Regions from separate parts of the Shewanella sp. MF05960 genome, predicted to be linked through region 1. Evidence: predicted binding sites of a transcription regulator. Region 1 holds the regulator's gene; each other region holds the start of a gene.
The links. Region 1 encodes LexA, which represses DNA repair genes until DNA is damaged. Its sites were predicted from a motif close to TACTGTATNNNNATACAGTA; they were not measured.
Positions count from the first base shown of each region.

Region 2: the regulator LexA is predicted to act here: its motif matches at 2,000-2,019, upstream of dinG (ATP-dependent DNA helicase DinG).
Region 3: the regulator LexA is predicted to act here: its motif matches at 7,877-7,896, upstream of ACROAE_RS06495 (YebG family protein).

Region 1 covers NZ_JBOZPS010000006.1:181,205-192,453, reverse strand. Annotated here, with positions in the region: gene cyoE (heme o synthase) at 1-534, opposite strand, end outside; gene ACROAE_RS08285 (COX15/CtaA family protein) at 548-1,528, opposite strand; gene ACROAE_RS08280 (hypothetical protein) at 1,528-2,079, opposite strand; gene ACROAE_RS08275 (SURF1 family protein) at 2,125-2,958, opposite strand; gene ACROAE_RS08270 (DUF2909 domain-containing protein) at 2,906-3,124, shown strand; gene ACROAE_RS08265 (cytochrome c oxidase subunit 3) at 3,136-4,011, opposite strand; gene ACROAE_RS08260 (cytochrome c oxidase assembly protein) at 4,008-4,571, opposite strand; gene ctaD (cytochrome c oxidase subunit I) at 4,573-6,168, opposite strand; gene coxB (cytochrome c oxidase subunit II) at 6,179-8,212, opposite strand; gene ACROAE_RS08245 (cell division inhibitor SulA) at 8,605-9,111, opposite strand; gene lexA (transcriptional repressor LexA) at 9,108-9,722, opposite strand; gene plsB (glycerol-3-phosphate 1-O-acyltransferase PlsB) at 9,987-11,249, shown strand, end outside.
Region 2 covers NZ_JBOZPS010000025.1:16,623-27,871, reverse strand. Annotated here, with positions in the region: gene ACROAE_RS18805 (DNA polymerase II) at 1-1,918, opposite strand, end outside; gene dinG (ATP-dependent DNA helicase DinG) at 2,050-4,125, shown strand; gene ACROAE_RS18795 (TSUP family transporter) at 4,134-4,907, shown strand; gene ACROAE_RS18790 (primosomal replication protein) at 4,904-5,566, shown strand; gene ACROAE_RS18785 (DUF2057 domain-containing protein) at 5,576-6,286, shown strand; gene ACROAE_RS18780 (histone deacetylase family protein) at 6,287-7,213, shown strand; gene ACROAE_RS18775 (late competence development ComFB family protein) at 7,298-7,600, shown strand; RNA gene ffs (signal recognition particle sRNA small type) at 7,701-7,798, opposite strand; gene ACROAE_RS18765 (OmcA/MtrC family decaheme c-type cytochrome) at 8,276-10,438, shown strand; gene ACROAE_RS18760 (OmcA/MtrC family decaheme c-type cytochrome) at 10,720-11,249, shown strand, end outside.
Region 3 covers NZ_JBOZPS010000005.1:39,686-50,934, forward strand. Annotated here, with positions in the region: gene ACROAE_RS06465 (TatD family hydrolase) at 1-500, shown strand, start outside; gene rsmF (16S rRNA (cytosine(1407)-C(5))-methyltransferase RsmF) at 832-2,286, opposite strand; gene ACROAE_RS06475 (nucleoside recognition domain-containing protein) at 2,409-3,635, shown strand; gene ACROAE_RS06480 (MlaD family protein) at 3,761-6,403, opposite strand; gene ACROAE_RS06485 (paraquat-inducible protein A) at 6,390-7,079, opposite strand; gene ACROAE_RS06490 (paraquat-inducible protein A) at 7,069-7,698, opposite strand; gene ACROAE_RS06495 (YebG family protein) at 7,908-8,201, shown strand; gene ACROAE_RS06500 (GAF domain-containing protein) at 8,251-8,724, shown strand; gene proQ (RNA chaperone ProQ) at 8,986-9,606, shown strand; gene prc (carboxy terminal-processing peptidase) at 9,628-11,249, shown strand, end outside.

The DNA of each region.
Region 1 (11,249 bases):
TAATGCATAACCATGAAGTTCGTTGGTGACCGCTGTCCAGCCGAGCAATGGAGGCATTGCCCCTGCTAATCCTCCAATAACAATATTTTGCGAAGTGGCTCGCTTAAGGTAGGCGGTATACACCAGCGCATAGCCAATAAGGCTGGCAAACGTTAACCAAGCGGTAAGCTGATTGACTAATGTATACAGAACGATAAAACCAATGACTCCCAGTGATATCGCAAATACAGCTGCTTTAGTTGTCGATATTTTGCCTTTAGGCAATGGCCTGTTGTAAGTACGCGCCATTAAACCATCAATTTTACGATCGATTAAATGATTAAATGCTGCTGCCGCGCCCGCCATCATCGCAATGCCAGCCATTCCGGCGACTAATGGCTGTAAAGGCACAACTCCAGGTAGGGCTAAACACATGCCCACTAATACGGTCAGCAGCATTAATGCCACGACTTTCGGTTTAGTCATTTCAAAATAGGCACGCCAAGAGAGCGTTATTTTTTGTTGTGGTTGGCTTAGAGTAAGAGGTTTTGTCATGGTCAATCCTCGTTTATGCTTTACGCCACAGAGCGTAATTAATAAAGACTAAAGTGAGCAGCAATAATGCCGCCCCCGCGTTATGGGACACGGCAATGCCCAGTGGTAAATTCATTACCACATTACTTATCCCAAGGCCGACTTGAACAACGACGAGCAATAGCAACATAAAGGCACTATTGCGCATAATGTGTGAGTGTGAATAACGTAGTTTTATTGCGAGCCAAATAAGCATAACTGCAGTGACTACCGCCCAAATACGGTGGCTAATATGAATAGTCATCCGTGTCGGATAGTCTAAAACACCAAATTCAAAACTGGGGTGTTCGCCTTGAAACGGCGAAAATGCATCGGCGAAGCGCAAGTTATCAACCCAGTTGCCTTCGCAAATCGGTAATGTCGTGCAAGCGAGTGCCGCATAATTTGATGATGTCCAACCGCCTAGTACAATTTGAATAATCAGTACCCCTAAACACACTAGCGCTAATGGCATTAGTTTACGTGCATGGCTATCTCCGCCGGGGATCCGCAGCGGTTTAAGGCGCAAATACAGCAATAACAGTAAGGCAAATAAACTAAAGCCGCCAATAAGGTGCGCCATGACTACGATTGGCATGAGTTTCATGGTGACGGTCCACATGCCAAGTGCGGCCTGGAATATAATCAATATGGCTATAAAGCTGGGGAGTTTTTTCGGCGCATTGGCTTGCTTAAAACACATAATGAGAATGGCTAACACCATTAAGCCGAGTGTGCCGGCAATGTAACGATGGATCATTTCAAGCCAGGCTTTTTCTGGCTCTATGGTCATATCGGGAAAACGTTGTTCAATGCTAGCAAGATCATGGCTTGCGCTCGGTACCGATAAATGGCCGTAACATCCTGGCCAATCTGGACAACCTAAGCCCGCATCCGACAAGCGAGTGTAGGCACCCATTAAAATGACCGCGAGGGTAAAGACTAAAGTGAATTTAATGAGTCTTTGAATTGCCATTAGCCAACCCTCGATAACTTAAGCATTTTGCGTAAATCAGCAATCATGGCTTTGCCCTGAGCGATATTGGCATCGCGGCCTGTCACTTTATTGTATTGCATAATTAAGCTGCCGAGCGGATCAACAATCACCAGTTGTTGTTGGGTCAATAATGCCGCTAAGGCTTGGTTCACGGGGACTTGTTGGAAAGTAACTCCTAGCTTTTTAAGCGTATTAATATCGCTATTTCTGTCGATTAAAATTATCGGGATGACTCTGTCGCGGTCTTTGCCTAAGGCGATATAGCCCTGATGCAGCACGTATAACCGGTCTTGGCACGATTGCTCGCAGATTTCTGGTAATAGATACAACATTTGCCACGAGTGTGGCTTTGGGTTGGGCATAGCAAGGGTTGAATAATTAATGTCAGGTGACATTAATGCGCCTTTGTTGGTGGCCCCACCTTGATACAAATCAAAGCTTAATACTAGTTTTGCCACCGCGACGGGTAACACGAAAACGACCAGTAATAAGATTAATGTTTTATTACTTTTTTTAGGTTGGGAGTTCATTCTATCTCCTCGCATCGTTATGATATTATTGTTATTTATGTGATGTTAATGTCTTTTTTGTTGGCGTCGATATTGTTTATACATAATCCAACCCATTAACCCTAAAAACACCGCAGCCATAGTGAACCACTGCAAGGAATAGCCTTGATGTTTTTGGGCCGATAACGGGATAGGCACCCATGGCTGAGGCAATGAGTGCTGTGGAACGTTATCCGGTTGCAATACCGCAGTGGCAATATCGTGTTTCAATAACAACGTTAATGCCGGTATGTTGATATTTTGAAAGCGTATTGGTTTACCTGTGTGTATTTCAGGGTGGAGCTCATCACTCAATGGGTTGGCCTGTTTCTGATAAATCCGACCTGTTAATTGATATTGCCCTGCCAAAATAGGTGTTAAAGCAGGTAGCTCTCGACGATCATTACCTGCGGGGACAAATCCTAACTCCACTAGAATCCAGGGAGTGTCGACCGTCACTTCAAATAGTTGATAAGCTAAATATCCCACCTTGCCTTGGTACACTTGATTGTCTAACAGTAACAAGGGTTGCTTGAGTGGTGTTGCCTGTATCGATAAACGATAACCTGTCAGTAAGGCTGTTTCAGGAGCTGCATCTGTCGGTGCATTAGGGTTCATTAATGTTAGCAGTTGCTGATAATCTAGCGGTGCTTGTTGCTGACGCATGGCCAATGTCGCTTGCCATTGCTCTTTATACTCAGCTCGCGCTAACTGCCAAAACCCGAGCTTGACCAAAATCCAAAACACGCTCACTGTAATTAAAACCAATAACACTCGAGACACACCCACACTACTAAAAGGATTGCCTGTGACAGCCCCATTACTTGTTAAGTTAGTTTTAGTCTCGTTGCTTATATTCATAATTTTTAATTTGGGTAGAGCATTGTTTATTATGGTTAAAGGTCAGCATGAACAACCCATGAGTCAATATTTAGGCCGACGCGTTTTATTCTCAGTGGCCGTTATATTGGTCCTGCTGGTGGCTTTAGGGTTGGGTTATATTCAACCCAACACCCGGCCTTATTAATACTCAGCGTTTTACAACACATACACAAAGATGAATAGACATAACCACACCACATCGACAAAGTGCCAGTACCAACTGCCTGCTTGAAAAGCGAAATGCTTGTCTGGAGTAAAATGGCCTTTGATAATTCTGAGCAATAAAATAATCAAAAATAGGGTGCCAATGGTGACGTGCATACCGTGAAAACCGGTGAGCAAGAAAAAGGTATTACCGTACACCCCCGAAGTGAGCGTGAGGCCCATTTCTTGATAAGCGTGGCTATACTCTTCTACCTGTAATCCAAGGAAAACCGCCCCTAAAATCACGGTTAAGCCCAACCAAATAATGAGTGGCTTGCGCTTAGCTTTTTCTAAACTGACATGGGCAAAATGCAGCGTTACAGATGATGTCAGTAAGATCATCGTGTTAATAAGTGGTAAACCAGTCCATGGCATGGCTTCTGTGGTGGTGCCGTCAGGGGTTTTGATTAAAGGCCATACGGCTTCAAATGCTGGCCATAATACTTCTTGAGTCATGGCGTTATTTGATGCGCCGCCCAACCAAGGTACCGATATCATCCGCGCGTAAAACAAGGCACCAAAAAAAGCGCCGAAGAACATGATTTCAGAGAAAATAAACCAACTCATTCCTTGTCTAAACGACCGGTCCATTTGCGGTGAATATAAGCCTGCCATTGATTCGTCAATGACGGTTTTAAACCAGCCAAATATCATAAAGATAATCACAGCGATACCGGCTAATAAAATGTAGCCGCCAGAGGTCTTTTCGGTGGCTAATTGCTGAATATAGTTACCCGCGCCAAAGGCGATTAAAAATAAGCCAATGGCGCCAATAATAGGCCAGCCACTTTGAGCTGGGACGTAATACGTTTGATGCTTTGTTGTCATCTTGCTGCTCCTTGCTTTGCCGATACCGCGAGTTTGTCAGTGATATCGTAAAGGGTATAAGAGAGAGTCAATGTATTAATGGACGCCGGTAAGTCTGGGTCCACGTAAAAAATCAAGGATAGTTCTGCGCTAGTTGATGCGGCAAGTGGCTGTTGGTTAAAGCAAAAACATTCTGTCTTATTAAAATATGCAGCGCCTTGACCTGGCGATACCGAAGGGATCGCTTGGCCAATAATATTTTTTGTAGAGAGGTTTTTAACCAAGAATTTGGCATGAGTAAGTTCGCCAGGATGCACACTCATGTGATTCACTTTTGGGGTGAATTCCCATGGCATACCCGATTGCACTTGAGTCACAAATTCGATGGTGATTGTGCGCTTTTTATCAACAACCACCGCGTCATAACTGCTGGCACTATTTTGGGGTTTTCCGTTAATCCCTAAGGTGTCGCACAGCACGTCATATAGCGGTACCAATGCAAAACCAAACCCAAACATACCGACAGAGCCTAATATAAGCATGGTGAGTAATTTACGGTTTGATTTTGGTGTTGGGTTCATATCATTTAATCTCCGGTGGAGTGGTAAATGAATGATAAGGAGCAGGGCTTGGGATCGACCATTCTAAGCCATCAGCTGCTTGCCAAGGATTGTCACCTGCTGGTTTGCCACCTTTAATACACTTGAGTACAACCGCCAGAAATATTAACTGCGATAGTCCAAAGGCAAATCCACCAATGGAAACAATTTGGTTAACGTCGGCAAACTGGATTGCATAGTCTGGGATCCTGCGGGGCATACCCGCTAGGCCTAAGAAATGCATCGGGAAAAACAGTACGTTGACCGAGATCACTGAACACCAAAAGTGCCATTTCCCTAAGGTTTCGTTGTACATATTGCCGGTCCATTTGGGCAGCCAATAATATGCCGCCGCCATAATGGAGAAGATGGCACCTGTAACCAATACATAATGGAAGTGAGCTACAACAAAATAGGTGTCATGGTATTGGAAATCCGCAGGGGTAATGGCAAGCATTAGCCCTGAGAATCCACCAATGGTAAAGAGAATAATAAAGGCGACAGCAAATAGCATGGGGGTTTCAAATGTCATTGAGCCTCGCCACATAGTGGCAACCCAGTTAAACACTTTCACCCCAGTTGGTACGGCAATGAGCATGGTGCAGTACATAAAGAACAGTTCGGCAAACACCGGCATACCCGTGGTAAACATATGGTGTGCCCAAACCAAAAACGACAGAACAGCAATACTTGCGGTTGCATACACCATGGAGGAATATCCAAACAATGGCTTGCGACTGAAGGTTGGGACAATCGCCGAAATAATACCAAAAGACGGTAAAATCATGATGTACACTTCAGGGTGACCAAAGAACCAGAAGATATGCTGGAACATTACTGGGTCGCCGCCACCTGCTGCATCAAAAAAGCTAGTGCCAAAAAACTTGTCGGTTAGTACCATCGTTACCGCACCGGCAAGTACCGGCATTACTGCAATCAATAAAAATGCGGTAATTAACCAGGTCCATACAAATAGCGGTAACTTCATCCATGTCATGCCAGGCGCGCGCATATTCACAATGGTGACCACTACGTTAATCGCACCCATAATTGAGCTTATCCCCATAATATGGATGGAAAAAACAAACAATGCAGTAGAGTCTGGACTGTAAGTCGTCGATAACGGTGCGTAGAATGTCCAGCCGAAATTAGGCCCGCCGCCTTCCATAAATAACGAACCCAGCAACATGGTGAAAGCAAAAGGTAAAATCCAAAAACTCCAGTTATTCATGCGCGGCAGCGCCATATCTGGCGCGCCGATCATCATAGGTATTAGCCAGTTTGCTAACCCGGTAAAGGCTGGCATTACCGCGCCAAACACCATAATCAGACCATGAACTGTGGTCATTTGATTAAAAAAGTTTGGTTCAACTAGCTGTAAACCCGGTTGGAAGAGTTCTGCGCGGATGACCATTGCCATTGCGCCACCCGTTAAAAACATGATGAAACTAAACCATAAATACAAAGATCCAATGTCTTTATGATTGGTGGTCAGTATCCAGCGCATTAGCCCTTTAGGGGCACCGTGATGATGCTCATCATGCGCAGTGCCGATTGTATCGTGCGTTGTTGTGCTCATTGGTTTTCCCCTACTGTCCATGACTAGCGACATCGGCAGGTTGAACTGCCTCGCCAGAATTATTGCCCCACGCATTGCGCTCATACGTAATCACCGCAGCCATTTTTTGTGGGCTGAGCTGACTACTGAATGCCTGCATTGCCGTGCCGGGTTTGCCATGCATCACTATTTCGATATGCCCGCTTACTGGCCCTGTTATTACTGGGCTGCCAATCAGTGAGGGGAATGCGCCTGGTATTCCTGTGCCAGTAGGTTGGTGACACGCTGCACACGTAGCGGCATAGACTTGTTCACCTTCAGCCATAAGCTGTTCCATGGTGAGTGTGGGTGATGCTTCTGGTGTGACGACTTTGCCAACGGCTTCGGCTGCTTGATTAGCCGCATCGGTTACCGCGTCTGCAACAGTATCAACGACAGCGGTAGCTGTATCTATTGCTTGTGCTGCGGGCTTTGGTGAAGCTGCACTGTTACTAGAAAAATTACCCACATCCGCAGCTTGAACAGCATCACCTGAGTTATTTCCCCATGCATTACGCTCATAAGTAATCACAGCGGCAATTTGCTGTAGGCTAAGTTGAGCACTGAAAGCCTGCATTGCTGTGCCTGGTTTGCCGTGCATAACCATCTCGATATGCCCGCTTACTGGTCCAGTTATTATTGGGCTGCCAATGAGTGAGGGGAATGCGCCAGGTATGCCTGCGCCAGTAGGTTGGTGACACGCTGCACACGTAGCGACATAGACTTGTTCACCTTCAGCCATAAGCTGTTCCATGGTGAGTACAGATAAATCTTCTGGCGCCACGGCTTTTGCAACGGCTTCAGCAGCTTGGTTGACTGTTTCGGCTAGCGTATCAGCAGTATTATCAACCATAGCTGTTGCTGTGTTGGCTTTTGCTGCCGCTGCATTAGGTGCTGCGGTACCATTACTTGAAAATTTACCTACGTCTGCTGCTTGCACTGCATCGCCACTGTTATTACCCCATGTATTGCGCTCATAGGTTATGACTGCGGCAATTTCTTGAGCAGATAGCTGCTTAGCAAAGGCTTGCATCGCTGTGCCGGGCTTACCGTTGATCACAATATTAAGGTGATCTTCAACAGGGCCTTTAATAATCGGACTACCGATTAACGATGGAAATACGCCAGGAAGACCCGCGCCATTGGGTTGGTGACAGGCTGCGCAGCGAGCAAGGTACACTTGTTCACCTTGTTTGCTTAAATCGGCAAGAGATAAGGTTTGCGACATCGAGGCCGCAGCTGCTGCGGCTTCGGTTTTAGCCATTTGCTTTTGCTCAATCAGCCAATTATCAAAATCTGCTTCAGAAAGCGCATTGACCACTATGGGCATAAAACCATGATCTTTTCCGCAAAGTTCAGCACATTGACCACGGTAGATCCCTGGTTTATCAATACGCGTCCAGGCTTCGTTAATAAAACCGGGATTAGCATCTTTTTTAACGGCAAATGCCGGTACCCACCAAGAATGGATTACATCATCTGAGGTCATTAAAAAACGCACTTTGCGATTAATCGGTAATACCAGAGGCTTATCTACCTCGAGTAGATAGTTTTCACCTTTGGTTTGATCACCATCAATTTGTTCTCTTGGAGTTGAGAGTGTGCTGTAAAATTCTATGTCTTTATCGAAATAGCTGTAGTGCCATTTCCATTGCGACCCCGTAATTTTTATGGTCAGATCCGCATCGCTGGAGTCTTCCATTGCAATCAGGGTTTTAGTAGCAGGAATTGCCATAGCAATTAAGATGATAAACGGAATGACTGTCCAGGCTATTTCCACTTTAGTACTTTCGTGAAAATTGGCCGCGACAGCGCCTTTAGATTTGCGGTGATAGATCATTGAGTAAATCATGATCCCAAACACCACTAGCCCAATAGCACAACAGATATATAAAATGGTCATGTGGAGGTCGTAAACCTTACCACTGATATCTGTCACGCCTTGAGTCATGTTGAGGGGCATTTCTGCAGCCCCAAGCGGAAGTGCTATCAGCACAACCAATAAACAATACCACCATTGCTTCACAAGACTTCTCCTCTGCTAATTGCAAATAGCAACTACAAAGAAGAGTCACACAGTAAGTCTCTGCTCTATGCAAACTCTTCGGTTCCCAAAAAAGTTTGATGACCTCAAAGTAACTTGGTGGTTGTAAACTGGCAGTTTACGCTTTTATTGTTAGCTGAACACCACACTTGTACCTACGACTGAACTAATCAAATTGTATTGACGTATTCCCATCGATGGCGGTGTTATCTGCCAAATTACGTCAAATAAAAGATAAAAAATGTTTCATCCTTGTTAACAACATTACTTGTAGATTAAACATTGATCAAGATCACTTTGTTCGCTAATTGGCTGAAAAAAGGTAAAAAAAAGCCCTGAATTGGATGCAGGGCTTGGTGTTGAAGGGTTCGTACTTAATGAAATGCTGAAAAATTACTTGTTGCAGAAGGCATTGTTGGATTAACGATTTGATGTTTTTCAGGTAAGTGAGTATTCACATCTTCAATTACCACACCTAAAGCGCGTGCACTTTTGGCGACAATTTCTAAACGGCGACTGTCACGAGCATCTAATGAACTCGTCCAGGTAATCACAGCGCTTGAAGTGCCACTGGTTAATGCTTTTTCCATTGCCCATAACGTTTCAACTTCATCTTTAGTGTGTACTAGTAAGATTCGGTCCATTCTTACACCAGCACTTGCCAGCATGTGCTTATAACCAATATGCGGAGGACTAATGAGCACTATCCAGCGTCCTTGTCGGCTTAAGGTTGCTAACTGGCTGCACAGTTGCCCTAACTCAGACTCACCTTGAGTGACGGTTTGTAATGTTTGAATGGTTTGGTTGCCATACAATTCTGCTTCTGTTGAATCTGCCCATAAACCTGGGTGGCGCGGGGCAGTGCCCATTAGTTTGTTCATAACCAATCTCCATTACGGATAACGCCAACGGCAAGCCCTTCAATGGTGAGGCTTTGGCAACTTAAGTCTACTTTAATCGGGGTGTATGCTTCGTTTTCGGCATGTAGATAGACAACATTGCCTTTTTTCTCGAAACGTTTCACCGTGACGTCATCTTCAACGCGGGCCACAACTACTTGGCCATTACGTGCTTGCTGCATTTTATGAACGGCAAGTAAATCGCCCTCTAAAATGCCAATGTCTTTCATGCTGTCGCCACGTACTCGCAGTAAAAAATCGGCTGCGGGTTTAAACATGTTTGGGTCGACTTGATAATATTGCTCTACATGCTCTTGCGCTAAAATGGGTTCACCAGCAGCGACTTGGCCAATCAGCGGCAATCCTGTTTCTTGTTGTTCTTCATGAGGTAAGCGGATACCTCTTGAAGTGCCAGGCATGATCTCGATAAAGCCTTTTTTGGCGAGTGCTTTTAAATGCTCTTCGGCAGCATTTGCACTTTTAAAGCCAAGACGGTTCGCAATTTCAGCACGAGTCGGTGGCATACCTGTTTCGGCGATATTGTTTTTAATTAAGTCTAAAATTTCTGCTTGGCGCGGCGTTAACGGTCTCATGATGATTCCTGTCTTTTTATACAGTGACTGTCATTATATACAGTGTTTTTGTTCGCGCAAGTATTAACCAACCGTTTTTTGTTTTTTGTTACGGCATTGTTGCCTATCAGTATGTTTTATATCAGTTTCATTCTATATTTTAATTGAGTTGTTCAGTTAGGGACTGTTCACAAAGTAAAGATAAAACAGCCAGATAGTGTATCAAGGGTGGTTTCTGGTATCCTATGCAGCAATATTACAGTGGCTTATATTGCGAAAGTAACTATGTCAAAACCAAATTCAATATTTTTACGTGCATTAAAATGGGTACAGAAATCGATGGTTCAAACCATTGTTGTCCCGCATGACCCTTTTGATGATCTTAATTTAGATCCAAATAAACCATTGGTTTATGTCATGAAAACAGAGTCAATCAGTGATGCCGCTGCGCTAAGCGAAATCACTGAGGGCTTTGGAATGCCGAGTCCATATGACCCACTCATCGTTGATGGCTTAAAAGTGCCACGTATTGTGTGTTTGGAGGGGCGTAAGCCACTCTTTGGTAAACGCGAAAGTGGTGAAAAGTTTATCGATAGCTTCACCAGTTTATTGGCGCTTCATCGTCAACGTCCGGATTTGGATATTCAACTCGTTCCCGTGAGTTTGTACTGGGGGCGCACGCCTGGTAAAGAAGACGACAGTATGAAGGCGGCAGTGCTTGAGCGTGAAAGCCCAACGTGGTTACGCAAATGGCTAATGATTTTGTTTCTTGGTAGACATAACTTTGTCCAGTTCTCTAATGCATTATCTTTACGCTATATGGCAGATGAGCATGGATTTGATAAAAGTATTGCCCACAAATTAACCCGTGTAGCTCGAGTGCATTTCAGTCGTCAACGTAAAGTGATGACGGGCCCGCAGTTGCCCAACAGACAAATGTTTTTTGCTTCGTTGCTTAAGTCGGATTCAATCAAAAAAGCGATTGAAGAAGAAGCCATTAACAAGAAAGTATCACCTGAAAAAGCCCGTGAAACAGCTGTTGAATATTTAGATGAAATTGCCACGGACTATTCAGACAGTTTAATCCGTATCGCTGAGCGCTTCCTTACTTGGCTGTGGAACAAGCTATACAGTGGTATCAATATCAAAGGCGCTGAACAAATCCGCCAATTACACCATGATGGTCATGAAATTGTGTATGTGCCGTGTCATCGCAGCCATATGGATTACTTACTACTGTCGTATATTTTGTATTATCAGGGCATGGTGCCACCGCATATCGCTGCGGGAATTAACCTAAACTTTTGGCCAGCAGGCCCGATGTTCCGTCGTGGTGGCGCGTTCTTTATCCGCCGTAGCTTTAACGGCAACAAGCTATACACTGCTGTGTTTCGTGAGTATTTAGACCAACTGTTTGCTAAAGGTTATTCGGTTGAATACTTCACTGAAGGTGGCCGTTCTCGTACCGGACGTTTACTTGCCCCTAAAACAGGCATGTTAGCCATGACTATCAATAGTGTATTGCGCGGCATTGAGCGACCTGTAACG
Region 2 (11,249 bases), on a different contig from region 1:
TACTGTCCGCCCCTAATGAAGCACCGACATAGCGTTTTTTACTGCCTTCATCAGACCCTCTTAACGTCGGCATAATGAATTGATCAAAGTGAGTTTCAAATTCTAACTCTAGAAAACTGTCTAATTGATATTCAGTCTCACACCAATCACGCCAGCGTGTTGTTATGCTGGTTGCGAGTTGCAACCCCAAGGCATTAATGTCTTTAATCCCATGATTTTCGCCAAGCCAAACAAAAGTGGAGTCGGTATCGCCATAGATAACTTGATAACCTGATTCTTCTATCCATTGCTTGGTCAATTTCATAATTTGATGACCGCGCATGGTAATTGAACTGGCTAACTTCGCATCATGGAATACACACCCTTTTGAGCCTAATACACCGTATAAAGAGTTCATGATAATTTTTATCGCTTGCGATAACGGCGCATTTTTTTCTATTTTTGCCATTTCTCTTTGCGCTGCTAGGCTGGCAACTAAACCAGGTAAAATTGCGTTATCTCGCGCAAAATGTGCACCTAAATAACCTGGCACGGTTGAAGTATTATCACCTTGTTCGGCCAAGCGTAAGCCTTCCACTAATCCTTTGGGGTCAATTAAAAAAGTCCGAATTATTGATGGGTACAAACTTTTAAAATCTAAAACTAATACGTCTTTGTAATGACCAGGGACAGATGACATGACATAACCGCCGGGGCTTTCAAGGCCTTGACTGGCAGGATGTGCTGGAGCAACAAATCCATTGCGATGTAAGTGAGGTAAATATAAATGATAAAATGCCGCAATCGAGGCACCGACACGGCCAAACTCTAAACCTGTCAATTTTGCTCGTTCAATCGCAAAGTCAATCAACTGGGTTTTTTCAAAAATATCCCACACTAAACGGCTGTCGGTGATGTTATAAAATGCCAGTGCATTTTTATCGGTGTGAAATAACGTGGTAATTTCTTGGCCGCGATTCTCGACATGTTCAATAGCCTTACCTTCATCGAGCAGATTTCTTGATACAAACTCTAATGAAAAACTATCAAATTGATAAAATGCCGCTTTTAACCAATCAATGCCGTCAAGCACCACGCGCCCGGGTAACGAGAGTGTTTCGGGCCTAAATTTATCCGCGACCTTCCAGCTTAATTCTGTGCCACCTCTGCCTATTAATAATGGGATATGATGTACAATGCAGCGACGATATAATAAAGCTAAATCAAAAGTGACCACTGCCCAACCAATAATAATGTCAGGGTCGTATTGCTCAAACCAGGCAATCAGATGACGGATAAGTTCGACCTCATCGTTTACCCACACAATAAAATCATGGCTATCATTTTGCGGTTCGCCAACCATAAACACACATTGGTATTGCTCGCCATATAACCCAACTGAATAGAGTTCGCCATCAAAGCTGCATTCAAAATCTAACGATATTACTGATAAACTAATCTCAACATCGGTTGGTTCAGCTACGGGTTTTCGAGCCCGTTCCAGTGACATTAAAGGCAATAAGGTATCGTGATTTGTACTGTGATACTCCCCCACACATTCAATATCAAGGGCAATAAAGCGCTCGATTAAATAACGCTGCTCGGGTCTAATATCGACTTCAAATAGCGTAATGCCGACATCATTAGCCACCCTAGTCAGCCCTTTTAATTGGCTGTTAGATTTTAAATACAGCGCACAGACGGGTTCATGCGCAAAACTGGTTAACCCAATAGACTCTGCCTTGAGCGTAAAATCGACTTTGTGAGTTAACACATCCAAATCTTGCTGACGACAAAAACAAATCACCTCACTGTGATGCAACTCAACTAAAATTGGCCCATTTGCGGTTTTTAAATAATATTGCAACACCAGCTGACCCTGACGATATATCGCATGGCGAGTCAATACTCTGCCCTTCACTCGCGGCAATGCAGATATGCTTTGACGAGCATGGGTAGAATGTTTTAATTGCGGCTGTAAATGTTTCAATGTTATTTATTACTTCGTAGCATGCTAATTCACTGTTATTATGTACAGCATAATTCAGACCACGCAGAAATCATACTTCTATGCTACCGGATACGATAAAAAGTCAAATTCGCACCATTTATAAAGAAATTGCTAATGCTATGCCGCAATTTCGTTCTCGTCGCGAACAAAACTACATGGTAGCTGAAATCTCAAAAACCTTAGCGGGAGAGTATGACAAAGATCGGCGGATTATTGTGGTTGAAGCAGGTACCGGGATTGGTAAGTCACTGTCGTATATTCTTGGCACCATTCCATTAGCATTAGCCAGTAAGAAAAAGGTCTGTATTGCCACTGCAACGGTTGCATTACAAGAACAGTTACTCCACAAAGATTTGCCGTTTTTTTTACAACAATCTGGCGTTGACTTTAAATTTGGTCTAGTTAAAGGTCGGCAACGTTACGTGTGCTTGGCCAAACTTGAAGCCATGATAGGCAATCAAGACAGCTCACAAATGGCCATGTGGCAAACAAAGCCAGATCAAAGCCAAATAAACGAACTGCAAAAACTGCATCAAGATTTCCATCAAAAACGTTGGAACGGTGAAATTGACACCCTGCAACATCCCATCCCAGACTTTTTATGGCAGCAAATATGTTGTGACAAGCACAGTTGTCATCGACAAGTATCAGCACATCACAACTGTCCATTTCATAAAGCACGTGAAGATGTTGATACCTGGGATGTGCTTATTGCTAACCACAGTTTGCTTTTTGCTGACTTAGAATTAGGTGGTGGAGTTATTTTACCTGATCCAGAAGACATGTTTTATGTTATCGATGAGGCACACCATTTACCGATTGTGGCAAGAGATTTCTCCAGCGCACAAGCCACGTTACGCGGGGCTTGTGATTGGTTAGAAAAAGCATCTAAAACCTGCTCTAAGCTGCAAAATCAGCTTAAAACAAATAACATTATTGCTCCTGTGCAAGCCATGCTTGATCACACAACCGATTTAACCAACTTATTAACTCAAGTCGCGCATTATTGCGATACCCAACCTCAATTATTTGCCAACCCAGAAAGCCGACTGCGCTTTGAGCACGGGCAATTACCACAAGCGCTATTAATTCAGGCAGAAAACTTAGCCACGGCTTCTGGCGCTGCTGTTAAACAGTTTAATAAAGTGGTGTCGGTGCTAAGTGAGGCAATAAAAGACGGTGAAGTGCCTAAGCATCAATCTGAAGGGTTATTGTCTGAAACAGGCTTTATTTTACAACGCTTAGATAATTTGCATAAGCTGTGGAAAATGATGGCCAAAGAAGACAGTAAAAAAGGCGCACCAATGGCACGCTGGGCAGAGTTAATCACCGGAAAGCAGCAGGATTACTTATTTTGCTCATCGCCAATCGAAGTCGGTTTTATGCTCGAGTCTATGCTATGGCAAAAAGCGGCTGGCGTTGTATTGTGCAGTGCAACATTACGAGCACTAAACAACTTTAACCATTTTGCTCATCAAGTCGGATTAGGCATTAATGATGGCACTCGATTTTTAGCCTTGTTGTCGCCCTTTGATTACGAAAATAACGCCACGCTGTTTATTCCACAAATGGTTACAGAACCTACCGATGATAACTATACGGCCGAGATTGCTGAGCACATTGTTGCATTAGTGGATGGCGAAATGGCCACACTCGTATTATTTGCATCTTACTGGCAAATGGAAAAAGTGGTCGATTTGGTCGAGGGCAAAATAGCCAAAGATCAGTTATTTGTTCAAGGTGAAATTCCAAGACAACAAATTTTAGAAAAGCATAAGCAGCGTTGTGACGATGGTTTACCCAGTATTATATTCGGCACTGGCAGTTTCTCCGAAGGTCTGGATTTACCGGGCGACTATTTAACCAACCTAATTATTACTAAACTGCCTTTTGCTGTACCAACATCACCGGTAGAACAAGCCCATGCGGAATACGTGAAAGTAAAAGGTGGTAATCCCTTTTTACAGCTGACAATTCCTGACGCATCGCGTAAATTAGTCCAAAGTTGTGGTCGCTTGCTGCGTAAAGAGCAAGATTACGGACGAGTGACTATTTTAGACCGCCGCTTAGTAACCAAACGTTATGGCAAATCATTGATTGATGCCCTTCCCCCTTTTAGACGTGTTATTGAATAGGTATTGAGTTGGATTTATTATTAGACCCTAGCCATTGGGCAGTATTAGCGGTCATCGGAATTATTGCAGGTTTTATTGATGCCATAGTGGGTGGTGGTGGTTTATTGTCGATACCAGCATTGCTAACAGTAGGCATTCCACCTCATTTAGCCTTAGGCACTAATAAGTTAGCGGCATGTTTTGGCTCGTTAACCTCAAGTTTTACCTTCTATAAACAGCAATTATTTAACCCTGCATTATGGAAAGCCAGTTGTTTTGCCACCCTTATAGGCTCTGTCTCAGGATGTATTCTGGTTTTCCTCATTGACCCTACTTGGCTAGACAAAATCTTGCCGCTATTAATTATCGGCATTGCCATTTATACCTTATTCAGTCCCAAAGCCATGGGTGATAACAATGTCAGCCTCCCCATTGAACGTTCGTCTACTGGCAAACAAATCTCGCAAGGTTTTATACTCGGCAGTTATGATGGCTTTGCCGGGCCGGGTATTGGCGCATTTTGGACAGTGTCATCAGTATCAATTCACAAACTCCCTTTGTTGCACAGCTGTGGCTTAGCAAGGGTGATGACCTCTGTGAGTAATGTTACTGCGTTAATTATATTTGCCTCTATGGGACAAGTGCAGTGGATGCTAGGGTTATGGATGGGTGTTTGCATGATGGCCGGCTCTTATATTGGCGCACGAAGCGCAATTCGATTTGGCATTCCTTTTATTAAACCTATTTTTATCGTTATGGTATTGTCGATAGCCATTCACCTAACTTGGAGTGCTTGGGGATGAATACCCAACAACTGGTTTTAATGTTAAAGCAGCAACTGACTCAACTTGAGCAAGATGCCCTAATGCATGACCAAAATTTAGCACCCAACCAGCGACAAACCTTGCAACAAACCGAACGATTTAACAGCCAACTTTTCGCTCAACAAGGTGGTTTGCTGAGCCCATGTATTTCACAACTTCGCCAAGACATTCAAAAACTAGAAAAACAATTATTACTTAAGCTGAGTGGTCCTGTTATTCAACTCAGTTGTGATCGCATACAAGACCGCTTTATCGCGCTAAAAAGAGCCTTGCTCACCACCGACATTAATTTAAAAGCCGAAGCACAACGTAAAGCCAGTAATCGGGCGCGTTATGCAAAAAAACAACAGCAAGCGGTGCAAGACAGTGGATTTGGTTGGATAGCCAGTAATGTGATGCAAAACAGTCATCAACTATATGCCGAACTGAACAAACATCTCAACTGGGCGAAAAAAATTGAGCAAAAAATACAACAAATGGAAGCAAATCTTGAATTCTGTCATAGTGATGACAAAATTCAATTGCAAAATGACATACTTTTGATGCATCGTCGCTTAGGAAAATGTAAACAAGCAACAAGTTATATTGAAGAGCGCATTCAATTATTTGAACGACCTCGCCAAAGTTACCCTCGTTAAGGAGCAACAATGAAATCTGTATTCACCACTAGTGCGCTGTTAGCATTTTTAACTTCATCATCAGTATTTGCAGCTAATTTAACTATTCCCATGTCTTTTGAATATTTAGCTCTTGATGGCGAAGCAATTGAAACAAGTATGTTTAAACATCAATCCGACTTAACATTAGCCAATGGCACCCATAAAATCGCTATCCGCTATCATGATGTGGTCGATGACTCGTTCAGTGACAGTCAATCATTTGTAAAATCCACACCGTTCATTGTTACGCTAACGGTAGATGGTGATTATCAATACAGCCTAAAACCGGCTAATGGTGATGTCATCAAAAAGCCAAAAGCCTTTGCTAAAGCGCCACAAGTCGAAGTGAGCCGTCAAGATAACGGCTCTGTCTCTTATAGTGTTGAGCAAACCAATTTTGCTGAAGAGACCTTTATCACTAACTTGTTTAAAACCAATAAACAACAAGACTTTGAGAGCTTGTCTGCCTCAGCGACGGGAGATGGCAAAACGGTTGTCACACAGGCACCGGTGCAATCAGACATTGCTGTTGCAACCAATATGGCACCCGTGGCGGCTGTAACGTCAGTAACAACCAAAGTACCCGCTGGCAAAGCAACAACCCCAGCACAAGCTGAGCAAATGTTGCAGTATTGGTGGTTACAAGCCGATGAAAAAACCCGCAAAGAGTTTATGGGTTGGGCCATTAAGCAACTTTAAATGTTAACAGCCATTCCCTTTGTGTATCACGCCAGCTATTCTCGGCTGGCGTTACCTCACACCCATCGATTTCCAACCACAAAATATCAACTGCTATATGAATATGCACTTGAGCAACAATTACTGCTTGAGTCAGCAATGCATACTCCTGCCCCCATCAACATCGAAACACTTTACACTGTGCATTGCCCGCAATATGTTAATCAATTCACCAACGGATTGCTCGAGCATAAAGCGCAACGACGTATTGGGTTTCCCTGGAGCGAACATCTTGTCACCCGCACCTTACATGCCGTCAATGGCACAGTATTGTGCAGCCAATTAGCATTAGAATATGGTTTTGCGGTGCATTTAACCGGCGGATATCATCATGCTCATTATGATTTTGGCAGCGGGTTTTGTGTCTTTAACGATTTAGTTCTTGCGGCAAAATCAGCCATCGACAGCGGTAAAGCAGATAAAGTACTGATATTTGATTGCGACGTACATCAAGGTGATGGCACAGCGACATTAGCTCAGCAGTATCCCAATATTATTAGCTGTTCAATCCACTGCGCGCAAAACTTCCCCTCACGCAAGCAACATTCAGATCATGATATTGATTTAAACAAAGGCTGCAGCGACCAAGAATATATTGAGCACATTCAACAAATACTGCCTTTCCTTATTCGGATGCATCAGCCTGATCTTATTATTTATGATGCCGGGGTAGATATTCATCAAGACGATGATTTAGGATACTTCAATATTTCGACCCAAGGTATATTAGCAAGAGATACCCAAGTGATATCAATAGCCAAAAGCCACAACATCCCCCTTGCAGCTGTGATTGGTGGAGGCTATAGTCGTAATGAAGCCGAGTTAACTCATCGACATAGCCAACTACTTGTGGCAGCAAATGAGTTATGGTTAAGCAAAGGCGACTAATCAACATAGCTCGTGTAGCAAACGCTTACACGTAATATATTCGACATAGACGTCGACAACACACTGGTCTCAATGGAGCATATAATGCACTTAGATATTCGTAACTATTATGAAGTTCTATTAATGGAAATACTGAGAGATGAAGGCTTAATGGAAGAGCTGCCTGAAGAATACTTGGCCGATTTATGCTGCGTCACGCTTAATCAATTACCCGTGCGTTACATCCGTCACTTAGTCGATACCTATTTTTTTGAAAATTACCAAGAATTGCACATGATGAAAACCGAGATTTACGATGCGCTTGAAAAGTCTCGTCAATTTCTTAAAGCCAATTTACAAAAACGCTTAAAAGAAGAAGCAGAAATAGCAGCGGCACAGCAAATTTAAAGATAATTATTCGAGGGTATGCGTAGTTTACTGCCCTTTTAGGCAACAAATTAAAGATAGATGAACTAGTGAAAATGATGTGGGGATAAATTTGGAGGTTCCCCTAGAGCCGACACCCCGGCACACGAGTCGCTTGCTGCGGTTGCTCCCTTCCGGGTCTGGCCGAGTTCACAAGTTATCATTGCGGGGGGACCCTAGGGTCACCATTGACTTCTGATAAACAAAGCTTGTTTTTCAGAACGAGGCGATTATCCCCTAACCTATTGGCTTGATCAAGCCTTAATCTTAATAACTGTGTAATCACTAGTTTAGTTGCACAATACTTATGCAAATTCAACCAATATGCATTACATCAACTCGCTAAGTGAACGCCTTGATTCGATTTCTTTGTATAATTATTTGTAATCAAGCTTATGCCCGCCAAAGTTGTTCTCAATCGCTACTCTCAATTAGGCAAAGATTAACTTAAGCTAAGTTAAGGACAAAATTTTGGTTTTAACTGCTTGTGAATGACATTCATTATTTACTCCCAAAGGAATAGTCAGATCTTAGTCACAACTCTACACTTATTTCGATGAGTAACTTGCAAAGGTTAGCTAATATGAAAATTGAATAAAATCCGCACACTGTTAACCCTTAGTGAATTGCGCGATAACTAAAAAATGCAGGGAATAGATGATGAAAACAATTACCGTTCGTCCCGTAACAAAAGCGGTGCTAAGTGCAGGGCTAATCGCTTTGGCACTATCAGGCTGTGGAGGCAGCGATGGTGCCAATGGTGAAGATGGCCCAGATGGCATTATCGGTGTCAGCATTGACAGCGCATCAACACTAAAAGCCACAATGACAGATGCAACGGTGACAGACGGTAAAGTCAACGTCACTTTTAGCCTCAAAAACGGCAATGGTGTAGCTGTACTTGGGTTAACAAAAGATCATGATCTTCGCTTCGGTATTGCACAATTAACGCCTGTTACCGAAATGGTCGGTGACACACAAGTCGATCGCGGCTATCAATGGCAGTCTTATATTAATGTGTTAAAACAGCCGAATACCAGTACGATCCCCGATGGCGAAACCAATATAGCCCCCTCAGCTCAATACCAAGCAGAAGTAGAAGCCGCTTCTGCTTGCGATACTTGCTTTATTGATAATCAAGACGGGACGTATCAATACACATTCCAAACCAATGTTAGCCAAATAACAGAACCATTAACGATTACCTATAATCAAGATAATACCCAGCGTATTACCCTTGAGTTAAAACAACCGCTCATTACTGCAAATGCACATTATGACTTCCAGCCATCTACTGGGTTAACCGAAGATATCGCCTCACGAGATGTGGTTTCAATTGAGGCCTGTTATACCTGTCACCAACCAGATAGTCTTGAATTACACGGTGGCCGCAGAATTGATCTTGAAAACTGCGCATCGTGCCACACGGCTACATCTGGGGATCCAGAAACCGGCAACAGTGTTGACTTTGGCTACATGATCCACGCTATCCATAAAGGCCAAGACCGCGTAACACATACCGCAACAACGGAAGAAGCTGCGCCGTATAAAGTCATTGGTTATGGCGGTGGTGTACATGATTATGGCAATGTGATGTATCCACAAAAACCTGCTGCTGATTGCAGTGCATGTCACGTTGAAGGCGCTAATGCCCCTCAAGATGCCGCATTATTTAACGCCAATAAAAGCGACACAGCTTGTATTGCTTGTCATACAGAATCAGCCTCTGAACATCATGTTGGTTTAAGTACACAATGTACTTCATGTCATATTGAAGAAGGTTACGCTCGCAGTGCAAAAGAAGCTCACGGCGATGTGATGAAGGCCTATAACGAAACCCAAACCATGAATGTCGTCTTTAGCGATACTACCGTTACTGCTGAAGGCAAATTTAGTACGACCGTTAAATTTACCGATGCATCGGCAAATGTCATTGCTGCTGAATTTGTCGACACTGGCAGTCGCATCGTGATGGCATGGGACAGCAACATAGATTACCCAGCTTATAACGATGCCAGTTACAGCAACAGACGTATTAAACTCAGTGAAGGGATTGCAAACGCAGACAATAGTTGGACCTTAGTGTGGAATAACGTCACGCTACCCACTGACTATGTGGGTAAAACGTTTGAACTTTGGTCAGCGGTAACCGCGTGTTACAACAATGGCGGCTATGGTCGCCCAGAAGTGAAGTTAACCGCATGCTCTGCCGATGATGTGAGAAAAGTTGAAATAAAAAGCAGTGCATATCATTTTGTCATGGCGGCAGCGGCAGTAAATACTAGCCAAACCGCGGCATCTCGCCGAAACATAATCGATACAACAACTTGTCAAGGATGTCACAACCAAGAAGTATATCACTATGACAATGGCGTCAACTGCCAAACTTGCCATACCTCGGATAAAACGCTAAAAACTGATGCAACCTATCCAGGCGGTAAAAAATCGACCAGCTTTGCGTTTAAAGCACACAGTGCTGAAGGTCACTATCTTAAATATGCGGGTGTTGAATCAGGTACAGTGTTAAAGACTGACTGTAAAACATGTCACACCACTGACGGCATAACGCTAGGCCGTGCAGAAGATAGAGTATGGCGATACGCTGATACCGAAACAGGTGCTGATGTTTGGGTGTCATCTGACACTGGTGCATGCTTAAGCTGTCACCAAAAGTACATTACTGATGCCACCGTGTCGCACATTGAAACCAATGGCGGTATTACTGACGGCATGAGTGAAGATGATGTGCGCACACGTTCAGCAGAAATGTGTTCAACCTGTCACACACCAACACGTATTAATGAAAGCCACGGCTTTTAACGCCAATACACGATAATCTGTCGTAATGATTAAAAGACCCTAGCTTTTGCCTAGGGTCTTTTTATATTACGAACAATTAATATGCTTTAAGTCCGTATTTTATATACCTCTTTATTAATAGCCTGATCACCATCACACAATTGCGTTCGCTTTACAGACGTCTTGTTGTTTGTAAAGTAATCTTGGTACTGGGAAACCTTATTCCAACATCAACTTAACTGAATTAGATATTGCAGAACATACTGCCAGTAAGTTAGATGGATGACCTTTGCAGGGAAAAGATGATGAATATAACACACACAAAAATTGCATTATTACTTGCTATGTCAGCATCAATGACACTGGTAGGTTGTGGCGGCGGCAGTGACGGCGAACCAGGTAACCCTGGCAATCCAGGTGGTGAGCCAGCGGTAACCATTCAAGTGCTTAACCTTGATATTACCGATGTGACCTACCAAGACAACAAGCCAACAGTCACTGTATTTGCGACCAATGAAAATGATCTGCCTATCGCAGGATTATCAGCATTAGAAGTCAAAAAAGTGGTTCAGTTAATTCCTGCCGGTGCTAGCGGTGCAGGTAATTCAGCCCAATGGCAATACATAGGTTCGGAAAAAACGTTTACCGATTTAGGCAACGGCAAATACACTTTTACCGTGAATGTTGAAGGGTTTAATCCAGAGCTCACACAACGTTACAATGTCATATCAAGCGCATCAACACTCCTTGATGGCGTCTCAACATCACCCAGAGCTGAAATCACAGAAGACTTTGACGGTGAAGGCTATAGTGCTAAATACACCAAAAATAT
Region 3 (11,249 bases), on a different contig from region 1:
ATTACTTTTATTCTAATGACACTAAGACGTTGCAACAGCAATGTTTTGAGCAACAAATTGCCTTAGCCGTTGAAGTGAATAAACCATTAATTGTCCATACTCGAGATGCTCGAGAAGACACCATTAATATGCTTAAAGCAGGTAATGCTGACAAAGTTGGTGGCGTGTTACATTGCTTTACTGAAAACTGGGAAATGGCCAAAGCGGCTATCGACTTAGGTTTTTATATTTCAGTTTCAGGGATTGTAACGTTTAAAAATGCTGGGGAATTACGGAGTGTTATCCGCCAGGTGCCTAAAGACAGGTTACTGGTTGAAACAGACTCTCCTTATTTAGCTCCAGTACCACATCGTGGTCAAGAAAATCAACCAGCATACGTTCGTGACGTAGCAGAGTTTGTGGCTGAGCTTCGCGGTGAAAAATTCGATGAGCTAGCACAATACACCACTGATAACTTTTTCAATTTGTTTAAAGATGCTGCCAAATTGATTGGGCGATAGCCATTAATGGCAGATAAAAAAAGACCCAAAACTATCCAATTGTTTTGGGCCTAGGGGAAGGGCTCAATAAAGAGCCTTGCGCTACTGTTGAGGCATTTCATTGGCTGAGTATGGTATACCATCAAGTTGTTGAACTTATAAATGGTTTGCTCTACTTAGGTACATTGAAATGCCAAATTCTCAATGGGCTGTAAAATAAATTATAGTCAGGCTTATTTATTTTGCATAACAGTAGTGAAAATATTTTCTACATCTACATCTACATCTACATCTACATCTACATCTACTTCTAAATCTACATCAGTACCAAGAGTCTCATAATTCAACATGGTTATAAGGTTAAATTGACTTTGTCGCGTACTAACTCTCTTGGTAAATTATTTTTTAGTCTATGGCCTAAATGTTTAACCACGCCTAATACAACGTCGTGATAACTCACCAACATTTCCCCGTGGGCAGTAATGGCTAATTGCTGCTGTAATGCGTCATTAAAAGAGTCTGTTGCAATATCTCTGCCCATTAAAAAATCTTGTGCCTGAGGCGCGGATAATTCAACAGTGCGAGGCAAGTATTGCGCTGAGCTTGATAATGCAATAATGGCTTCGTGTTTGGCTTTATAGCCTTTTTTCATGACATCTGCGAGTTTAAGTCCAATACGCTGAAAGCGCATCTTGCCAATAAATGGCATAAACATGGCTGGAAATAACCAGTATTCATCGTCGCGCAGCATGATGATGTCATCTACGGGGAGTTCGATTGCAAAACTATCGCTAAAGTATTGTCTTAATTCTACTTGTTGCTTATCTCCAGCAAGAGTGAACGGAAAGTTTTTTTGTAACTTCGGCTGTTTTTTTATGCGTTCAACCGATTTCGTTTTACGCATTTTTGCAACAAAAAAGCCTTCACTGTCGTAAATTTGCGGCCAAACATGCAAAAATCCTTCTTCAGTACAGGCTTTGTTTGCGCCATCAAACAGATTTTTCAGTGAGACAAACTCAACGGCATCAGGATAAGTCTGCTGCAAATACTGACAGATGTGTTGGTTTTCTAACTGGCTTAACGTACAAGTTGAATAGACTAGCGTGCCACCTGGTTTTAATGCCAAAAAAGCAGATTCGATCAACGCTTTTTGGGTTTCACTAATGGCTGTAACGTCTTCAATGTCCCAATGCTTTAATGCCAGTGGATCTTTACGAACCGTACCTTCACCACAGCAAGGTGCATCTAATAAAATAGCGTCAAACGATTCAAATAAATATTCGCCAAATACGCAGCCGTCAAAATGAGTCAGAGCAGTATGGCTCGCGCCCATCCGCAGTACATTGGCATGGAGCACTTTTACGCGGCTTGCAGAATATTCATTAGCCACTAATAAGCCATTATTTTGCATTAAGGCTGCTATTTGCGTGGTTTTAGACCCTGGTGCTGAAGCGACATCTAAGACTAATTCTGCAGAGGTATTGTCAGCAAATAAGGCTGTAGGCGGTAACATCGAACTGGCTTCTTGAATATAAAACAAGCCTTGGATATGTTCGATGGCGTTACCCAGCTGCACATCATCTTTACCGTCAATCCAAAAACCGTCATCACACCATGGAATTGGCTGTAATTGCCAACCCGTCTGAGTCATTATCTCAACAAATGCAGGGGTCGTTATTTTTAACGTATTAACCCTGATTGATTTGCGCAGTGGAATATCGCAAATGGCGATAAAATCATCCATAGACAGATGAGCAGGCAATTCTTTTTCGATGTGACTGATAAAGTTTGGGTTTAATTGGGCCATATTAACTACGTTACATTATTTATTGCGGAATTAGCCTGATCATACCACGGAATTGTTGCCCCCGTTTCGCAATGATTACTGTATATTAAACAAAAACTCACCACTGAGTCATGGAGTTATGTGTGCTAAATAGGGTTTGGCTTTTATTTTTTATTGTCGCAGCACTTTCAATTGTTATTCAATTGATTGGTGGCAACACTGAGGTGTTAAGTGAGTCGGTTACGGCATTATTTGCCAGCGCTAAGCTTGCTGCCGATATTTCACTCGGGTTAATTGGGGTATTGGCTTTATGGATGGGCTTAATGCAGGTTGGCGAAAAGGCCGGAGTCGTCGGGCTATTTGCACGTGTATTTGAGCCATTGCTGTCTAAACTCATGCCAGAAGTGCCTCGTGGCCACGTGGCGTATGGCAGTATTAGCATGAATTTAACTGCGAATATTTTAGGATTAGACAACGCAGCAACGCCTTTAGGCTTAAAAGCGATGCACGATTTACAGAGTTTAAATCCGGTTAAAACGGTCGCGACAAATGCGCAGATTTTGTTTTTGGTGTTAAATACGTCTTCGGTGACATTGGTACCTGTTACCGTTTTTTTATATCGTGCCCAGCAAGGGGCGGCCAACCCTGCAGATGTGTTTTTACCAATCCTATTGGCAACGAGTGCATCAACAATAGTGGGATTATTAGTCGTTGCCATTGTGCAAAAAATCTCACTGTTTAACAGTGTTATTTTAGCGTATGCAGGGCTTATTATCGGCTCATTAATGGCTGGTATCGCTTATTTAGTGACCTTGTCTGCAGATGCCATAGGTCAAATGTCGATGGTGCTTGGCAATGGTATTTTGCTCATCTTGATATTCAGTTTTATCCTTGCGGCGGGTTATCGAAAAATTGCCGTTTACGATGAGTTTGTCGAGGGAGCAAAACAAGGCTTTAATCAGGCGATAACCTTAATTCCATACCTTATCGCAATGTTACTGGCCATTGGCGTATTGAGGGCTTCTGGCGCATTAGATTATGCGCTACAGATGTTAGCATCCGTGGTGAGTGGTTTAGGCTGGGATACACGCTTTATTGATGCTATGCCCACCGCGTTTATGAAACCGTTTAGTGGTTCTGGTGCGCGGGCAATGATGTTAGAAACCATGGACCATCATGGCGTTGATTCTTTTGCGGGGCGTTTGGCGGCCATTTTACAAGGAAGCACGGAAACCACATTTTATGTGTTAGCGGTATACTTTGGTTCTGCCGGTATTCGTAATGGACGTCATGCGCTCAGTTGTGGCCTTGCTGCGGATATGGCCGGTATTAGTGCGGCAATCGGTGTGTGTTATTGGTTTTATGGTTAATTAACGCGATAGTAAGTAATTTACAAATTGCTAATAAGTAATAATGATTAAATTACTAATAACGATTAAATAAAAAGGCCGATAGTGATATCGGCCTTTTTGTCATTTATATCAAACTAAACTTATCATTTGGTTTGCGTCGGTTGCCACTCGGCCCATTCTTCAAGCATGTTATGTTGCAAGAGGATACGGTCATTGACAGACAAGGTGTTTGAATCAGTAGTGACATCTCGTGTCGCAATGGCTATCCCGCCAGCTAGAATCGTTTCAAGTGATTGAGTTTCTAGTTGTGCACCCGAAAATAAGCCAACATCTAATTTGATCCCAGAGGCATCCCAAAATTGACTGCTTTTATTGACAAGATGAGCGTATTGGGCGTTCACATGTGCAAATAACGTAATATCAACACCGCTATCCGCTAATTGATATCCATCAATCTGCCCGACATTAATGCCACGGAAAAACAGAGGTGTGCCCACTTTAATTGAACCTAATTGCGTATCGACTAGCTGAAATCTCACAGCATCAGTTGGTACGTTTGCATCTAAGCGAGCATGGTTTTTAGCCGTGAATACATCAGTGGTTAACGTTTCTTTTCCTGGGATTACCCCGATATAAGGACCAGTGAGTAGGGTTTCAGGTGCGTTGATACCCGCAAGTGATATTTGCGGCTCTACAATAAAAAACTCACTGTCTACGCGACTAAAATGAGCCGCATAATCACCATAAAGATAAGCTTTGGCATTAAGTATTGTTAAGCTTGGGTCAAGTTTAACGTGTGATATTTCACCTATTTGATGGCCTTGGTATCGTATCGCCGCTTTGGGTGTCACTTTCGCGCTGACAGGTAAGGTGAGGTCAATCACTTTGGCCTGCATTAACGCTAAAGACTGGTTATCGTATAAGCGTAAATTCGTCTTGGTTTCGCTTGCAGTATTACCGTCTAAATGCCCAAGGGTTATACCGCCATTAATAGCACCTTTAAGTGGCGCTACATCTATATTCACACCAGCAAGACTTGCATTGATGGATACGGCATTGTTTCGCCAAAACACCGTATTGGCTTTGATTAGCGGTGCAAACTTTTTGTCGATGTTAATATCGATATTGAATTTATCTGTTTTAGCCTGCCAATTGATTTTAGCAACGGCCCCAATTTGCATCTTTTTGTAATAAATAGGCGAGCCTTCCACTAAATCAGCACCATCAATACTGTTTAAGGTTAACTGGGTCATTTGTTGTTGCGCGTATAAAGATTGCGCGGTTGCTAAAGACTCATGTAACGCTAAGGTGCTGTTTGCTTCAACCAAAGCCTTACTTTTAGCAGGAACAAGGCTAATAGCGCCTTCTAACATAGTGGTTAAGTCTCGCGTCGTTACATTAACTCCATCAAGGGAGGCATTGATGGCCAATGCACTTTCTGGCACAAAAAAGCTGCCTTGAGTGACGAGATTCTTAAATTCAGGCAGAATCTCGATTTGATATTCAACGCTTGTAAAGTCATCACTTAAGTTAACGCTAACCACTTGGCCGATGGGCAATTGCTTATAACGTATTTGCGCGCCATTGCTCACCCCTGTGTGAGTGGAAGCCACGACAGTTAAAGCCAGTTTATCAGCACTGAGTAGGTCAGGGGCTTGTGAGGCAAGGGTGAATTGCATTGTTTCTGTTTGCGGTTGAGTACCCGGTAATACACTAATGACACTCCCCGTGATTAATCGGCCAACATTTTTCATGCCTTTAAGCGACAGCTCAGCTCCGCTTAACCAAAAACGGCTATCAGGGGTAATGAGTTCTTTATAGTGATGATCAACACGAACGGATAATTCTACTCCGTTTTTTGTCAGTTGTTTTTTGTCAACATTACCGACAGTGATGCCCCGGTATACGATGGCAGTCCCTTCGCTAATATCTTCAGCATCAGCAGTCAATAGTGTGAACATAACACCACCTATAGCGGTTTGTTCATCTTGAAATAATGGGTAAGTATCGCCGTTCTTCGCCTTAATTGTTTCTGAGCCACTGTCGAAACTGATACCACCGGCTAAAATGGAAGCAATACTCTCAGTGTTAACTTTAATGCCTGCCAGTGATGCATCAATCTTTAATCCAGACACATTCCAAAAGCGGGAGTCTTTGTGCACTAAGTGAGTGTATTGCTCTTGTACAAATGCACTAATGATAATTTGTTTATTACCGTCAAGGCGGTAACTGACCACACTACCCACAGGCACTTGGCGGAAGAACACCGGTGAACCCACATCAATAGAGCCGAGTTTTGGGGCTTTTAGCTCAATCATAATACCTTCGCTACCCGGTAAAATTGCCGGCGCTTCGCGCTGAGCTTCAAACTCTGTAGCCGAGCGGCCATCACCAGGTTGAATAGCAATATAATTACCTGAAAATAAGGTATCTAAGCCTTCAACACCGGTAATGCTTGCTTTAGGTTTTACAAGCCAAAACAAAGTATTTTGATTTAAAAATGGATCAGCACGGTAGTCCATCACAACTTTAACGTTAACACCTTTCAAATCGTCATCGATCCCGATATCAGACACTTTACCCACAGTTAACCCTTGGTATTTCACTAAGGTTTTACCAATGTCGATGCCTGCTGCACTCGGGAAATGGATTACAATTTCAATGCCAGACTCTTTGATGCTTTTAACGCCAAGCCAGGCGCCTAAAATTAACGCGACCACGGGCAATAACCAGATTGGCGAGAATAATTTTTTCTTCACAACTTTAGGTGATTCAATTTGTGTCATGTTTTTTTTCCAAGCGGTCCCAGAGTAAACGAGTATCAAGCACTTTAGCGGCCAGTTGTGTTAGTAAAATAACTAACGCAAAAGCCGTCGCTGCAGGCGCAGGTTTAGCATCAAGTAATTGCCCCATATTAACGAGTGCAACGGTTAATGAAATAACAAATAAGTCGAGCATCGACCAACGGCCAATCCATTCAATAATATGAAAACCAACCATTAATTTTCTTTTTGAAATAGGTAAGTTAAAGCTAATAGCGGCTAAGTATGTCGCCAGGCCAAATATTTTTAACCAGGGCACTAAAATACTGGCCGTAAACACAATAATAGCAATCGGAAACATGCCTGTTTGGACGAGATGGCTTATGCCGCTAAAGATGGTGTCATTGGTCACAACTCCACGGTTTGTTAACAGCGTAATAGGGTAGATATTGGCTAGCACTAATAAAATAGTGGCGGTAACAAGCAACGCCCAACTTTGTTGTACGCTGGCGTAATTACGTGTCGATAACGGACTAAAACAGCGACGGCAATGGCTATTGCTCGTGACATTGAGCTTTTTACACACGGAGCATAAACATAACCCTAACTGATTACCTTGTAGATGTGTAGGTGCAGTTACCCCCTGCTGTGTAACGACCTCAACGGGCTGCTCAGATGTTGATGATTGATCAATGTTCATCGACATAACTCCACATGTGTTCAAGATTATATTCTCGTTGTAAAAATAAAATAATGACAAATAACATGGTAAAGCTAAACGTGCCCATACCAAAATACACATCTGAAAAATCGGATAATTGAAATGCTGACACTAAAAAACTGATGACATAAATTTCAAGCATGGTCATTTGTGCAATTAACCCCTGATTTTTGAGTAATGTAGTATAAATGCGTTGCCAAAAAGATCGCTGTAGTTTTAACTTTACGATAATAACTTGCGTTAAAATTGATAAAATTAACACTGCAGGCGCAATCACAGCGGCGACTAATACGGCTAATCCCACCACCCAATATCCTTGTGTCCATACGGCAATGGCGGCTTCTATTACTGTGGTGGTGCGGATACTGCCTAAAAAGTGAATTTCCAATACTGGTAATAAATTCGCGGGGATAAAGATAAACAATGCAGCAAGGCATAAAGCTAGCATGCCATTAATAGAGCAATAAGGTGAGTCATATAATACCGTATCGCAACGCGGGCAAATAGCCCTTGCACTTGAAGGCAATGCACGCTTTGTGACTGCCAGATCACAAGACCGGCATAAGATGATGGAATCGTGGTCATCTAGTTCATGCATCAAAAGTTTTTAATCCATAGTCATACACGGTGTTATAAATGAAGCAAACACTTGCTAGGTCATCTTTTTGACTCAAATGACGGCTGATAAAATACAGCACACAATCTATCTGCATTGCCTGATAATATCAGAATAATCAGAACACTTGCATCATAAGTTAATAGTATGAGATTCTATGTACTGTATATAAAAACAGTGAGGATAATATCATGGCAGTGATTACCCAATTTGTCGTGGTCAGAGAAGGGGTGGAAAAGATGACATTCACATCGAAAAAGGAGGCTGACGCCTACGATAAGATGCTTGATATTGCCGATAACCTACTTCCTTTTTTAACGCAAGCAGATTTAGGGCTTGATGAAAATAAGTGCGAACAACTCGCATTTTATCTAGCAAACAATAAAGATGAGCTTTCTAACTTGCTAAAAGGCACAGTACAGGTTAAAACCCCTCCTGCAGCAAAAGTAAAAAAAGCGTCTGCAAAAAATACATCAGCGGAATAACGACGTTAATGCCCATAGTGAGCATGAGCGCCAGAGTTAAGGAACAAGAATGAAAACCGAATTTTACCAAACATTAAACCGCCAAGCCCAAGCATTGTTAGAAGGCGAAGACGATTTAATTGCGGGCATGGCTAACTTTTCAGCATTACTTAATGATAATTTAACAGACCTTAATTGGGCGGGATTTTACATTAAGCGTGCTGACCAATTAGTATTAGGCCCGTTTCAAGGTAAAGTGGCTTGTACTCGAATTGCGATGGGTAAGGGCGTATGCGGAACCGCAGCGGCTTTAAATGAAACCCAGCGTGTTGCAGATGTGCATCAATTTGATGGTCATATTGCGTGCGATTCGGCGAGTAATTCAGAAATTGTCATCCCGGTTCGCCGCGGCGAAGAGGTTGTGGCCGTTCTAGACATCGACAGCCCATTATTGAATCGTTTCGATGAAGATGATCAAATTGGCCTAGAAATGATGGTAAAAAGTTTCGAATCTTGCCTATTTGCTCAAATAGCGAACAAATAAGACTAAATCATGGTCGCATTCGCTGCGGCGGGCTTTATAATACGCAGCTGCACGCATTTGTACTGGATTTCATTGTTAGCGATGATTTAAGCTGATAGTCAATTCGGTTAAATTGTTAAGGTTTGTTTCAATGACTTTAGCAAACAGGCGGATAGTGATAATTTGTACGTTGAGCTTTAACGATGAAGCTTGGCGAAAGATGAACGACTGCATGGCAATTAATGCCGCTGAACCAGTCCCTTTATTAACGTGGAAGTAAAAATGGAATCAACAGACAAGTTGACCGACACCAACGCAATTTTAGCGTATTTATATGAAACCTTTCCTTTATGCTTTATTGCTGAAGGTGAAACTAAGCCATTAAAGATTGGTTTGTTTCAAGATTTGGCTGAACGGTTAGCTGATGATTCTAAAGTCAGTAAAACACAATTACGTGTTGCTCTTCGTCGTTACACAAGTAGCTGGCGCTACCTAAAAGGTGTTAAAACCGGTGCAAAGCGTATCGATTTAGATGGCAGTGAATGTGGTGAGTTAGAGCAAGAGCATATTGACCATGCTCAGGCGACGCTAAAAGAAAGCCAAGAAAAGGCTAAAGCTAAGCGTCAAGCTCAAGCACCTAAAAATGCCCCAAAGAAGCCAGTGAAGAAAGCCGCACCTAAACGTGCTCCAGTGAAAAAAGAACGTCCAGCACCTGTCGCTGCGCCTGTTGTTAAACTTGAGCCTGCAAAGCTTGAAGAGTTAAAACAAAAGCAACGAGTGAATGTTAAGTTAGGCGCGACACCGGTTCCTGGTGTAGTAACTGATATTAACAAAGAAGATGTGCATGTTCAGTTAGACACTGGCTTGACCATCAAAGTACGTGTAGAGCACATACTATTATAGAAATTTAAGGAGTACTTGTTGATGCGAAAACTTACCTTGGCCGTGTCGATTGCCAGCTTATTTGTCGGCTTTTCGGCGTGGGCAATATCACCAACGATTCAAATCAGCGAGTTACCCAAGCTAGCACAAGAGCCACAACACAAAGTGGCTAGCAAGCGAGTAACGACTTTATTTACTCGCTCGCACTACCATCGTTTTAATCTTGACGATGCTTTTTCTGAACAAATTTACGGACGTTTTCTCGAGCAACTTGACTATCGTCGTAATGTGCTCACAGCAGAAGATATCGCTAGTTTTGACCAATACAAAAATCAATTTGATAATATGGTGGCTTCGGGTGATATAAGCCCTGCATTCACCATGTATGATTTGGTGCAAAAACGTCGTTATGAACGTTTCGCTTATGCATTAACACTTTTAGATAAAGAGTTTGATTTTACCAAAGCAGGCGATGCCTATGAGTTTGATCGCGAAGAAGCGGCTTGGCCAAAAGATGACGCTGAAGTTAATGAATTATGGCGTCAACGCGTTAAGTACGATGCGTTAAATCTAAAGTTAACCGGTAAAACATGGCCTGAAATTGTTGAAGTGTTAGAAAAACGCTACAACAATGCGATTAAACGCTTAAGCCAAACACAAAGCGAAGACGTGTTTCAAAGTGTGATGAATGCGTTTGCTCGCAGTGTTGAACCCCACACCAGCTATTTATCGCCTCGCAATGCTGAACGTTTCCAAATGGAAATGAACTTAAGCCTTGAAGGTATCGGTGCAGTGCTGCAAATGGATGACGACTACACCGTCATCAAAAGTCTTGTCGCTGGCGGCCCTGCAGCAAACAGTGAAAAATTATCTCCTGAAGATAAAATTGTCGGTGTCGGTCAAAAAGATAAAGATATTGTTGATGTTATTGGCTGGCGTTTAGATGATGTAGTCGACTTGATTAAAGGCCCAAAGGGCAGTGAAGTTGTATTACAGATTTTACCTAAAAAGGGTGGCGCAAATGCTAAACCTTTTGAAGTCACCATTACACGCGACAAAATACGTTTAGAAGATCGAGCGGCAACCTCTAAAGTGGTTGAACCAAAAGACGGCCAATATGCCAATCGCAAGGTCGGTGTGATCCAAATTCCTGGTTTTTACATGAATTTATCGCAAGATGTTGCCAAAGAAATTACCAAACTTGAACAAGACAACGTTGAAGGCATCATTATTGACCTTCGTGGTAATGGCGGTGGAGCCCTCACTGAGGCCACGTTATTAACCGGTTTATTCATTGATATGGGGCCGGTTGTTCAGATCCGTGATGCTAATGGCGGTGTCAATCAAAACCGAGATAACGATGGTAAGAGTGCATATAACGGCCCGTTGACTGTGATGGTTGATCGTTACAGTGCTTCAGCCTCTGAAATTTTTGCTGCGGCGTTACAAGATTACGATAGAGCCCTTATTGTAGGGGAGTCAACGTTTGGTAAAGGCACAGTCCAGCAGCACAAAAGCTTAGGCAGAATTTATGATATGTACGAAAAGCCAATCGGCCATGTACAGTATACCATCGCTAAATTTTACCGTATTAATGGCGGCAGTACTCAGTTAAAAGGTGTAACGCCAGACGTTCGTTTCCCTAGTGCTCTAGAGCCAGGTGA